Regions from separate parts of the Alteromonas sp. Mac1 genome, predicted to be linked through region 1. Evidence: predicted binding sites of a transcription regulator. Region 1 holds the regulator's gene; each other region holds the start of a gene.
What was found. The regulator sigma-54, encoded in region 1, starts transcription at its own class of promoters, with help from an activator protein. The targets are predictions, from matches to a motif close to GTTGGCACGNNNNTNGNNT.
Positions count from the first base shown of each region.

Region 2: a site for sigma-54 is predicted at 1,355-1,373, ahead of flgB (flagellar basal body rod protein FlgB). Genes of this name have one in related genera too.
Region 3: a site for sigma-54 is predicted at 1,822-1,840, ahead of glnK (P-II family nitrogen regulator). Genes of this name have one in related genera too.
Region 4: a site for sigma-54 is predicted at 1,626-1,644, ahead of AV939_RS14830 (nidogen-like domain-containing protein). Genes of this name have one in related genera too.

Region 1 covers NZ_CP013932.1:991,061-994,220, reverse strand. Annotated here, with positions in the region: gene lptA (lipopolysaccharide transport periplasmic protein LptA) at 1-385, shown strand, start outside; gene lptB (LPS export ABC transporter ATP-binding protein) at 388-1,113, shown strand; gene AV939_RS04150 (RNA polymerase factor sigma-54) at 1,189-2,673, shown strand; gene hpf (ribosome hibernation promoting factor) at 2,703-2,990, shown strand; gene ptsN (PTS IIA-like nitrogen regulatory protein PtsN) at 2,999-3,160, shown strand, end outside.
Region 2 covers NZ_CP013932.1:2,392,156-2,395,315, forward strand. Annotated here, with positions in the region: gene flgD (flagellar hook assembly protein FlgD) at 1-388, opposite strand, end outside; gene flgC (flagellar basal body rod protein FlgC) at 420-842, opposite strand; gene flgB (flagellar basal body rod protein FlgB) at 845-1,276, opposite strand; gene AV939_RS10225 (CheR family methyltransferase) at 1,455-2,285, opposite strand; gene AV939_RS10230 (chemotaxis protein CheV) at 2,300-3,160, opposite strand, start outside.
Region 3 covers NZ_CP013932.1:479,127-482,286, forward strand. Annotated here, with positions in the region: gene AV939_RS01940 (DMT family transporter) at 1-754, shown strand, start outside; gene AV939_RS01945 (hypothetical protein) at 794-1,675, opposite strand; gene glnK (P-II family nitrogen regulator) at 1,902-2,240, shown strand; gene AV939_RS01955 (ammonium transporter) at 2,273-3,160, shown strand, end outside.
Region 4 covers NZ_CP013932.1:3,454,933-3,458,092, forward strand. Annotated here, with positions in the region: gene nhaC (Na+/H+ antiporter NhaC) at 1-355, opposite strand, end outside; gene AV939_RS14825 (PA4780 family RIO1-like protein kinase) at 553-1,410, shown strand; gene AV939_RS14830 (nidogen-like domain-containing protein) at 1,706-2,935, shown strand; gene AV939_RS14835 (invasion associated locus B family protein) at 3,008-3,160, shown strand, end outside.

The sequences.
Region 1 (3,160 bases):
AGATGATGTACGAATTACCCAAGGTTCTTTGGTAATAAATGCCGATGAAGTTGAAGTTATTGCCAGCGAAGGTGATGGACGAGAGATATTCGTTGCTCGCGGCAAACCAGCCAGCTACTCGCAAGAACTTGAAGACGGTGCCACCGTCACAGCGAAGGCCAATGAAATTCGCTATGAAGTGGTAAACCGAACTATTTCTTTACAAGGTAGTGCTGAATTACAGCAAGACACCAGTAAAGTACAAGGCGACAAGATTACCTTTGACATGGTTACAGAACAATTGCTTGCAACAGGCGGCAAAGACGGTGAAGGTGGCAGAGTAACTACCGTATTTACGCCTGAGGCAATACGTAAAGCGTCATCGAATAACGAAGGCGATAACTAATAATGGCAACGTTGAGCGCACAGAGCCTTGCAAAGGCGTATAAAGCACGTCAGGTGGTTCGCGATGTAAGCTTATCAGTATCGACTGGGCAAATCGTTGGATTACTCGGCCCAAATGGTGCCGGTAAAACCACTACCTTCTACATGATTGTTGGCTTAGTGCCCCTTGATAAGGGCAAAATCAGCATTGATGACAGCGAATTAACCCACGAGCCCATGCATGAACGTGCACGCCGCGGAATTGGATATTTGCCGCAAGAAGCCTCGATTTTTAGAAAATTGACGGTGTTTGAGAACATCATGGCTATCTTACAAACCCGTAAAGGGTTAAGTTCAGCAGAGCAAGAACAAGAAGCCGATGCGCTACTTGATGAATTTAATATCAACCATATACGTAATAGTACGGGTATGAGTTTATCCGGTGGTGAACGTCGCCGAGTAGAAATCGCGCGAGCTTTAGCCGCTGATCCGCAATTTATTTTGCTTGATGAGCCATTTGCTGGTGTTGATCCTATATCGGTTAATGATATAAAGAAGATTATCCAACATCTTCGTGACAGAGGAATTGGAATCCTAATCACCGATCACAACGTAAGAGAAACACTGGATGTGTGTGAGAAAGCGTATATTGTGAGCCAAGGCGAACTCATCGCGCAAGGGACGGCAGAACAAGTTTTAAGTAATCAGAAAGTAAGGGATGTATACCTAGGAGAACAATTCAGGCTATAGTTACTGTAACCGAATTGTCATTTTCAGTTTTAAGTACGGGTATATTCACAACAAGAGTTTAAAAATAAGACGTAGATGAAACCATCTTTACAGCTAAAGTTCAGTCAACAACTTACCATGACACCGCAGTTGCAGCAGGCAATCAAGCTGCTGCAGTTGTCTACGCTCGACCTGCAGCAAGAGATTCAGGAAGCACTAGACTCAAACCCACTTTTAGAAGTTGAAGAAGGCGGCGATGACCACCCTGTTGAGAAAAACAACATGGATGGAGATGACCCTTCTGTAGAAGCAGCTCCTACTGCATCTAGCGATTCTTTAGAAGCAGGAGACGCGCTTGAAAAGAACGACCTTCCCGACGAATTGCCAATTGATAGCACATGGGACGAGTATTACTCGGCCTCATCTGCACCCGCTCCAGGTCCCTCTAATAATGATGACGACCAACTGTTTCAGGGTGAAACTACCGACAATATTCAAGACCATTTGCTTTGGCAGATGCGTTTAACCCCGTTTTCAGATACCGACCGCGCAATTGCTACCGCCATTATCGACTCAATTGATGAATCTGGTTACCTCAACGTACCCATTGAACAGATTTTAGAGTCAGTGAATTCCGACGATGTTGAAGAATTGGTTGAAATGGACGAAGTTGAATGCGTACTAAAACGTATTCAAATGTTCGACCCTATCGGTTCAGGTTCACGTACTCCGCAAGAGTGTTTGCTTGTGCAGCTTCGCCAGTTCTCAGACGACACGCCATGGCTTACTGAAGCAAGACAGCTTATCAACGAGTATTCAGACCTACTTAGCAGCAAAGACTACCGTACGTTAATGCGCAAGAGCCGTTTGAAAGAAGATCAACTTCGCGAAGCCATGCGCTTATTGCAAACGTTGAATCCTCGTCCAGGTAGTGCATTAATTACCAAAGAGCCGGAATACGTTATTCCTGATGTTTCGGTAAACAAAAAGAATGGCCGTTGGGTGGTGGAACTTAACCCCGATAGCCTGCCTAAATTAAGCGTAAATCAGCAATATGCTGCCATGAGCAGACGCTCTAAAAACAGCAGCGATTCGCAATTTATTCGCTCACACATGCAAGAAGCCAAATGGTTTATAAAAAGCCTTGAGTCAAGAAATGACACCTTGATGAAAGTAGCGAACTGTATTGTGCAGCAACAAATGGGCTTTTTCGAGCACGGCCCAGAAATGATGAAACCAATGGTGCTAAATGATGTCGCAGAAATGGTAGATATGCATGAATCCACCATTTCACGTGTCACCACGCAAAAGTATATGCATACCCCACGTGGCATTTTCGAATTGAAGTATTTCTTCTCTAGTCACGTGGCAACGGAATCTGGTGGTGAGTGTTCATCTACCGCTATTCGCGCGTTAATTAAAAAGCTTGTGGCAGCGGAAACGCCCAGCAAGCCATTAAGCGATAGCAAGATTGCTCAATTGTTGGCCGAACAAGGCATTAAAGTTGCCCGGCGAACAATAGCAAAATACCGGGAATCATTATCGATTCCGCCGTCAAACCAACGCAAAAGCCTTATCTAAAGGCCTTGATAATTTAAGGAAGACGAAATATGCAAATCAACCTTACCGGTCATCATGTCGAAATTACTGACTCTTTGCGTAGCTATGTCGATACTAAGTTCAGCAAACTAGAGCGTCACTTTGACCACATATCTAATGTGCATGTCATCCTGAACGTCGAAAAACTCAATCAAAAAGCCGAAGCCACCATGCACCTTAGCGGCGCAGAAGTGTTTGCTTCATCTCATAATACAGACATGTATGCGGCGATAGATAGCATGATCGACAAGCTCGACAGGCAAGTTATCAAGCATAAGGAAAAGCTGAAAAAGCACTAAATATTAGTATGGAAATTCAAGCCATAGTAAGTTTGGACCGCACCGAGTGTGCGGTTCAATGTAATAGTAAAAAACGTATTTTAGAGATTATTAGCGACATTGCCGCTAAAAATAATCCCGACATCGATCAGGCCACAGTGTTAGCTAGCCTACTTGCCCGTGAACGAATG
Region 2 (3,160 bases), 1.4 Mb from region 1:
TGTTTTGTACACTCTGCTCATTAACCACAACACCCGAGACCCCAGCAGCGTCGCTAGACATGTGCCCTACGTTGCCCTGCACTAACACGTTCTGGCCTATTAAGCTGGATGCTTGCAATGCCTGATTAGATGTCATCGAGGCGGCGAATGACTCGAACTTATCATTCAACTGAGAAATACCGTCAGCCATAGTGAATGATGTCATTTGCGCTACCATCTGATCATTATCTACAGGTTTAGTAGGATCCTGATTCGCTAATTGCTCAGTTAACATGGCAAAAAAGTCTTCTTGCGAAAGCTGTTGCTCTGTTCCATCGACAACCGGAACCGTCTCTTCTTGCCAGTAGAGTTCGTTGTTCAGGCCAGTAGTGTTGTTAATTGTGGTCACAGTATTTTCCTCACATTACCTATGCGGCAACTTATTGCCCTTGTCCTAGCTGCAGTACCCGACGGAATATCCGTTTGGTGGTATCAGCAACCTGAACGTTGGTTTCATAGGCTTTTGACGCCGACATCATATTTGCCATTTCTTCAACGATGTTTACGTTCGGCTTATAGATATAACCCTCTTCGTCAGCCATTGGGTTATGCGGGGCATACTCAACTTGCAATGGCGCATCGCTTTCTACAATTCCCTTAACTTCAACACCCACACCCTTACTTTGATCGCCCATGGCTCGCTGTAACTCAGCGGCAAACACAGGGTGTCTTGCACGATACGTTTCGTTATAACTACTGCTTACCGAGTTCGCGTTAGCAATGTTACTAGCAGTGGTGTTTAAACGAACATTTTCAGCTTCCATACCGGTACTGGAAATTGACATCACATTAAATAAGCTCATGATTACTGGCCTCCAGAACTAAGGGCTTTTTTCATACCTTTGACTTTACCGTTAATAAACTCAAGTGTGGCTTGATAGCGTAAACCGTTATCTAAAAAGCGGTTACGTTCTGCTTGCACTTCCACCGTATTGCCGTCTCCGGTATCCGGTTGAGTGGGTATGCGGTATTGCATTTCAAAATTTGATGCTACCGACGACATATCGCCACCTATGTGTTTATCATGTGTTCTTGCTAAGCTGCCACCACCCAATTTGTGCTGCCCTTCTTGGGCGCTCATGGCTGACTCCATCGCTTTGTTAAAGTCGATGTCTTTAGCTTTATAACCAGGGGTATTGGCGTTCGCTAGGTTTCCAGAAATGACTTCCATTCTGTCGGTGCGTATTGCTAACGCCGACTGATGAAACCCGACTAACTTGTCGAGATTAATGGCCATATTGAAAACTCCTAGTTGCGAAATTCCGAAAAAACGTCGTGAATAAAGAATGACGAATTAACTATTATAGAGTTTTACTAGCAAGGCAGATGCCAACCTGAAGATTGGCACTGTATAAAAAAGAGAAAAGAAACGGGGGAAATCTGAACTATTACATGAAATTCAGTACGTTATATGTTTATTTCTTTTGGTAGTACAAGCCAGGATTACATTTAATCATGGCATATGTATCGCTTGCCGCACTGATAGATTCAGACGCGCCAAGGAAAAGGACACCGGCAGGTTGCAGCTGTCCGGCAATTTGTTGCAGTATCTTTTGTTTTACATCTGCCGAAAAATAAATCAGCACATTGCGGCAAAAAACGATGTCAAAGCGGCCAAGTGCTGCATAGGAGGTTAATAAATTCAAACTTCTGAATGAAACCATTTTGCGCACTTCTGGCTTAACCTGCATTTGACCGCTTTCATGAGGCTGGAAAAACATAGCCCTACGTTGTGGCGATAAACCTCTCGCAAGCGAAAGTTCATCATATAGCCCTTGGCTACACTTATTTAGCATTTCAGAAGAAAGGTCAGTAGCTATAATTTCAACTCCTTGCCTAAGCAATCCTGGTCGCTGTTTTTGAAACTCTAGTATGGACATAGCAATAGAGTAAGGCTCTTGTCCAGACGAACAAGCTGCACTCCAAATTCTAAGCTTTTGATTTTTAGTTGCTAGTTGAGGAAGTAAATCGCGTTGTAGCAACTCAAATGGATAGGTATCTCTAAACCACAACGTTTCATTTGTGGTCATCGCATCGATGACGCTTTGCAAAAGGTTACGATCGTAACCCTTTACAACCACATCAATAAGCGCATCAGTATTGTCATAGTCATGCTTATATAACAAAGACGCAAGCCTGCTTCTTACAAGATATTGCTTGTTTTCCCCGAGTACTATTCCGCATTGTTTCTCGAGGAAGTGCCGAAACTTTTCATAGCTTGCCGGCGACACATTTTTATTATCCAACCCCTACCGCTCCGTTACTCACAATCCGTCATTAACCACTTCTGAACTGCTGTTGCTAGTTCATCGGGGTGAAATTTCGCAATAAAGTCATCCGCTCCCACTTTCTGAACCATGGCTTGATTGAATACACCACTTAAAGATGTGTGAAGTACAACATGAAGCTTTTGAAGTTCAGGTGTATTTTTAATTTCCGCCGTAAGGGTATAACCGTCCATCTCTGGCATTTCTATGTCAGACACTAGCACCCCAATTCGCTTGGTGATATCGCCATATTCTTCAGCGATTTCCTTCAAGCGGTTTAACGCTTCTAAACCATTCTTTGCCAGCTCAATTTCTAACCCAAGTGAGGTTAGCGCTTTTTTAACTTGATTTCTTGCCACAGCCGAATCGTCAGCAATGAAGATAATTTTGTCTTCTTTACCTTCCGTAGAAAGCCCTTCAGCAACATCAGCGCTTACTTCTGCATTAAGCGGTGAAATTTCATTGAGGATTTTTTCTACGTCGAGAATTTCAATTAATTCGTTTTCTACTTCAGTAACAGCAGTTAAGTAACTCGCTCGACCTGTCCCTTGAGGAGGCGGCATGATGGCATCCCAGTTAGTATTAATGATGCGCTCAACAGCGCCCACTAAAAACCCTTGTACAGAACGGTTGTATTCAGCAATAACGATAAACGCGTTTGATAAATCTTCAATACGCTTGCCACCCGTCGCCATGCTTAAATCGATGACAGAAATAGTTTGCCCACGAATATGTGCTACTCCGCGAACTAACGAGTTCAACTTTGGCATTGAAGTCAGTGGTGGGCACTGGAGCACTTCACGTACTTTAAACACGTTGATACCAAAGCGTTGACGGCCATTAAGCCTGAACAA
Region 3 (3,160 bases), 510 kb from region 1:
GCTTTTTTTAAAGCGATTAATTAAGCGAGAGCCATTATTTACATTACCTAAATTAACACTCACCCAATGGATAGTGGCTACCTGTGGTTTATTTGGGTTCCACTTTTGTTATTTCCTAGCTCTTCGCTACGCACCGCCCATTGAAGCAAGCCTTATTGCCTACCTTTGGCCGTTGCTGCTCGGTATTGCTGTGGCAAACGCGCACCAACGAGTGTTTGCGGTGATAGGAGGCGTACTGGGGTTTATTGGTTGCGGAATTTTAGTCACAGGTGGTGAAAGTATTCAGTTTAATAGCGAATACACTTTGGGCTACGGGCTGGCATTAATCTGCGCCTTAATCTGGTCAGGCTATTCGTGGTTTATGGCTGGTACAAAGAGCGATGTTGAAGACATTGGCTGGATATCCATTGCCGTGGCAGTACTAGCGCTGGGTTCCCACCTAACCCTAGAGTCGAGTCACTGGGATCTTTCATTTTACGCCTGGGTAAGTGCAATACTATTAGGGCTTGGGCCTGTAGGAGGCGCCTTTTACTTATGGGACATTGGGCTCAAATTTGGTAATCGGCAATTATTAGCGAGCTTAAGCTTTGCCACACCTGTCATTTCCAGTATTGCGTTATTTTTGTTTGGAATAAGTACACTGTCTGCCGCCATTTCAATGGCAATAGTGCTTATTATGATTGGCGCGCTAATTAGCAATGCTGTACCTGCGCTTATTATGAAGCGTCGTCTTCGCCAAGCGGCAAGAGTTTAATTAATTAAAAGAACTCAAAAGGCCTTAGAGTCTAAGCGGCTAGTCTTTCACAGGTTCTTTAGTGACGCGAGCCTCAATAAAGCGGTCGTAGTCGCTGCCCTTACTACATTCAAGTGTACCGCCCGCCAAACCACTTAAAACGGTAAGCGCTTTGTTAGTAGTGCCAGAACAATTTACTTTTTTCACCGGCCTTTCATAGTAGCTTCTATCCTCTTCGCCTTTTCGCGTATCAACAAGGTCTGGGCTTTCTATTTTCTGCCTATGTGCTTCAGCCGCTCTTAAGCCTTCCTCAGCAATTTCTTCTTGCTCTCTTCGATTAAAAAATTGCGAGGCACTGGCCCGTGGAGACAAGTTTAAAGTGCCAGCTTGCTGGTTCCTCGTTGTGGAGTTGATAGTGGCTCGGGCATTGGAAATAGTAGGCGCGGGTGCTTCTGTTGGTGCAGCCTTGTCTTCTTTAGTTTCTGTGGGTTTAGCTTCAGTAGGTGTAGCTTCAGTAGGTTTAACTTTTACTGGCTGAGTCTCTGCCACTTTTGGCCGCTCGGTAGTTTCGATCACTTTTTCCAAAGGGCGTTCTTGCGCTTTGGTTTCATTAACGGGAGGCGTGATTTCTGTGGATGCAGGTGCCTCAGCAATGGTTTTATTTACACTGACTTTGGGGAAATACAAGGTCGCACTAATGGGAGCAGGTTTATGTGCTGATGTCACACCGCTTTCGAACGTAGTAGAGAAGATCACTATTACTAACCCAATCAGGTGTACAAGGGTTGAGATAAGTAAGCCTTTTGCTAGCTTCCCCTTACTACTCGCATTAAAAACCTGCGCTCGTTCAGGCACATACCCACGCAAATACTCAGGCTCTATGATAGGTGTGATAATTGTCATATCTACTAACTGACCCGCAACGTCACTAATTAGTTCCATCCTAATTTCATCGCTATTTTCAGTTAATTTAACTCACGACGCTCCAAAATTGGGCATTGATGGCGCGATGCACCGCCGTGGTGCGATAAATGTAAACAAAATGCATCGTGTTTTAGTTAACATGTTGTTTTTAAATGCTAATTATTTGTGGCACATCTCTTGGTTTACTTCCCTGTACAAGACACGAAATGTGCAAAACAACCATTACAAAAACTGGGAGCAACTCATGAAACTAGTCACAGCGATCATCAAGCCGTTCAAGCTAGATGATGTTCGTGAAGCCATTTCAGAAATCGGAATTGACGGTTTAACCGTTACCGAAGTGAAAGGTTTCGGACGTCAAAAAGGACACACTGAACTTTACCGCGGCGCGGAATATCAAGTGGATTTCTTGCCTAAAGTCAAACTGGAAATTGCCGTTCAGGACGACCAGGTAGATCGCTTGGTAGAAGCCATCGTTGGCGCAGCCAAGACTGGCAAGATTGGTGACGGTAAGGTATTTGTTTACGACCTTGAACAAGCCGTACGTATTCGAACTGGCGAGTCAGACACAGACGCGTTGTAAGCCAAAACGATTAATTTGCGGAGAAAAGCATAATGGAAATTACATTTGAACTCGGGTATGCATTAGATACCTTTTACTTCTTAATCTGCGGTGCACTAGTTATGTGGATGGCGGCAGGTTTCGCCATGCTAGAAGCTGGCTTGGTACGCGCTAAAAACACGACAGAAATTCTAACTAAAAATATCGCGTTATTTGCCATTGCTAGCACCATGTATATGATTTGCGGCTACGGCATCATGTATGGTGGCGGCGAGTGGAGCCCGTTCCTAGGTGGAATTATGGGTGACGGCGCAACTGGTGTTGCTGAAGATGCAGCAACTTATGCACCTTCTGCTGATTTCTTCTTCCAAGTAGTATTCGTTGCAACGGCAATGTCTATTGTTTCTGGTGCAGTGGCTGAGCGTATGAAGCTTTGGGCTTTCTTAGCGTTTGCGGTTGTAATGACTGGTTTCATCTATCCTATGGAAGGTGCTTGGACTTGGGGCGGTGAAGCTGTATTTGGTATGTACACCCTTGGCGACCTAGGTTTCTCTGACTTTGCAGGTTCTGGTATTGTTCACATGGCAGGTGCTGCCGCAGCATTAGCTGGTGTATTGGTACTTGGCGCTCGTAAAGGCAAATATACTGCTGACGGTAAAGTTAACGCTATTCCAGGTGCAAACCTTCCACTTGCTACGCTTGGTACATTCATTTTATGGATGGGTTGGTTCGGCTTTAACGGTGGTTCAGTACTAGCTACTGCAACAGTTGAAAGTGCAAACGCAGTAGCTATTGTATTTATGAACACTAACGCAGCAGCTGCAGGTGGTTGTATTGCAGCGCTTATCTTAGCGCGCATTATGTTCGGCAAAGCTGACTTAACTATGGCTCTTAACGGTGCACTAGCTGGTTTGGTTGCTATTACTGCTGAGCCATCTACT
Region 4 (3,160 bases), 2.2 Mb from region 1:
TAATCATGCCAGCAGCCAAGAAAATTTCAGGAGAAAGCGCTTTTAGACCGTAATAAATGATGGTGGGTACGGTTCCGCTGGCTATCCAAACTCCGATAATCATACCAACGGTTATCAAGACCGATACCGATGGTAATGCAACATGAACAACGTGGAAGATACCTTCTCGGATGTCTACCCAAGTGAGGCCTAAATACATGCCAACTAAACTGGTTAGCGCTAAACCGAGGGTAAGAGGAATATGAGGCTCAAATACCCCGAAGTAGAAAATTTGTGTACCCAAAATAATCAGGGTTAACACCACAGGAGTTAAGGCAAGTAACAAACTAGGTGTGACAGGTTGCTTATCATTCATGTCGATGTCCGTTATTTAGAAATCCATTCCTAAATCAGATACGGGTATTAACTGTTAACAGATCGGCTGGAAAAAAGTGTCGTTGCATCACTGCTCTTAGTTTTCAACACTGGTATACTAGTTAAGCAAATTGAATAAATACATAGAGCACCTTTATAAACAATGATGAAAACACAACACCATTTAGCAGGCAATGAGTGAAAATACCTAAACGCCTCCAACCTCTTGTCGATGATGGTTTAATCGATGAAGTACTAAGCCGCTTGATGAGCGGGAAAGAAGCCGATGTTTTTGTTGTTCGCTGCGGTGAACATATTCGCTGTGCAAAGGTTTATAAAGATGCCGTTAAACGCAGCTTCAAAAAAGCGGCGCAGTATCAAGAAGGCCGAAAAGTAAGAGGCGGACGCCAGGCACGCGCCATGGGTAAACGTTCTAGCTACGGTCGCCAAATAGAAGAAGAAATTTGGCAAACAGCAGAGGTGGATGCCCTATCACGCTTGAACGAAGCGGGCGTGCGTGTGCCTGATACGTACTGTTGCATTGACGGCGTGCTGCTGATGGAGCTGGTGTCGGATGAACACGGCGATGTAGCCCCACAACTAGGGCACGTTAGCTTTAGCAAAGAAGACGCCATAGAACAGCATAAAATCATGATGCACAACATTATGCTCATGCTGTGCGCGGGTATTATTCATGGCGATTTATCCGAATTTAATGTACTTGTTGACAACAACGGGCCGGTGATCATCGATTTGCCCCAAGCGGTTAATGCTTCGGCCAATAATAATGCCGAGGCCATGTTTGCCCGCGACGTTAACAATATTCGTCGTTATTACGGCGAGTTTGCCCCCGATCTTTTGCAAACTAATTACGCGAAAGAAATGTGGGCGCTGTTTGAAGAAGCCAACCTAACCCCTAACTCGGTGCTTACCGGTGAGTTTGAAGATGACAGCGAGGATGCTGACGTAGACGCAATACTAGAAGAAATACAAGCCGCTGCTGATGAAGAGCAAGAGCGCTTAGCCCGCATTAATTTTTCAGATGATGATAACTAATAGACAGATAAAACAATGAGGCAGAATCATTTTTAAAAAAAATGTACTCGGCCTCTTTGGTCTACGCTCTATAAATTTCACCGCCCTCCGCTACGCCTACCCCAAATTGATTAAATTTAATACAATCAATAACTTATACTGTCAGCTTTACTTACACATTTTTATCATTCACATCAAATGATAAAAATTACCTATTATAAATCAGATAGTTACCTTGTGGCATGGAATTCGCTATCTCTCGGCGCGCTACACTATGAATAAAAACAAAAAATTAACTATAAGGATATAATTTATAATGAAATTTAAGAACACACTCCTTGCCGCCTCCCTCTCTTTTGCTGCACTCTCTTTTCAGTCTCACGCTGACGTTATTATCTCGGGCATGGGAGGCGAAGCTGGCTATGGTTCCGACCAAACGTTTTCCGAGTTTTCTCCTACGTTCAACCTCCCTTTCGATGTAAATATAGATGGAATAAACTTCAACACATTTAGAGCATTTACAAACGGAAACGTCGATTTATTTGGCGGTGAGTCAAACTTTGAACCAATGGTAACTAGCCTGACTGTGTTTGAGGCTCGAGGGAATTACGATTGCGCAAGCTGCGGTGACACTTATATTGGCTCACCGTCGGAGGGTGTTGTCGCCGTTACTTGGCTAGACATGAGCACAGATGCATTTCATAACGGCGACGACGAAACCAATCGTCAAAATACCTTTCAAGCATTAATCATCGACCGCTCTGACGATACAGGCCAAGCTGGCGACGTAGATATAGAGTTTCGCTACGACGAGCTTTCATACCGCGATGAAGGGTTCTCGCTTGATTCGTTTACTTTTGGGCAATCAGAAGCTGGATTTTTTCTACCTAACGAAGAGTTTATCGCATTGCCAGGCAGCGGTACTGCTGACATTTTAGAACTCGTTAACACCTCAAATGTTGGTGAGGACGGTATATGGGCATATTCTGTTCGTAATGGCGAAGTAACGCTAGCCACTGCGCCAACAGGTAGCGAAGGTACAGGAACTGAGCTTGACCCTTTTATGCCTTCAGATGATGTAGATGGCAGTTGGGAATTCGAGTTTAGTATTTCAGACAATGAAGTGGTATTTATCGACCCTGACGTAGCGATTGGTTACGACTATGTGGTGGAGTCTGGTCCAGAAATAGCATCAGTTATTCTGCCAACGGGCTTTGATGCTGACTACGAATTGTGGTTAATGGGTGCTTCTGGGTGGGAATTCACTGACAACCTAACAGCCGAAGAAGAGTACCTCTTTGGTCCTGACGGTGTAACTGAATTTCGCGTTTTAGGTATCGACACTACGAACATGATTGACCCAGACGATGCATTGGCATTTGTTACCGGTTTATCATTTGTTGAATCTGGCGATGTGGTTATGACGCAAACACCTATCACTGAATTTGTTGCCAGCCCAACATCAGTCAGTGAGCCTAGAATGTTTTTCGTTCTGCTAACAGCTTTTGGATTATTCGCCATCCGCGCTCGTAGGAAAACTAAATAAACTGCTAGCAGTTTATTTTATTTGCATTTTTTGGGGCTTTACAGCCCCTTCTTTTTACCCTGGAAATTGTCAATGAGTTACATATTATCGCAAATCAAAGTTGCGACATTAGCCGCCCTTTTTCTCATCTTCACCCTAAACGCTGGGGCTCAAACTTCCCTCAACTCAAGCTCTACATCAACTGATGCCACAATGCCTTCGAAGAACAGTGTTTCAGAAAGGTGG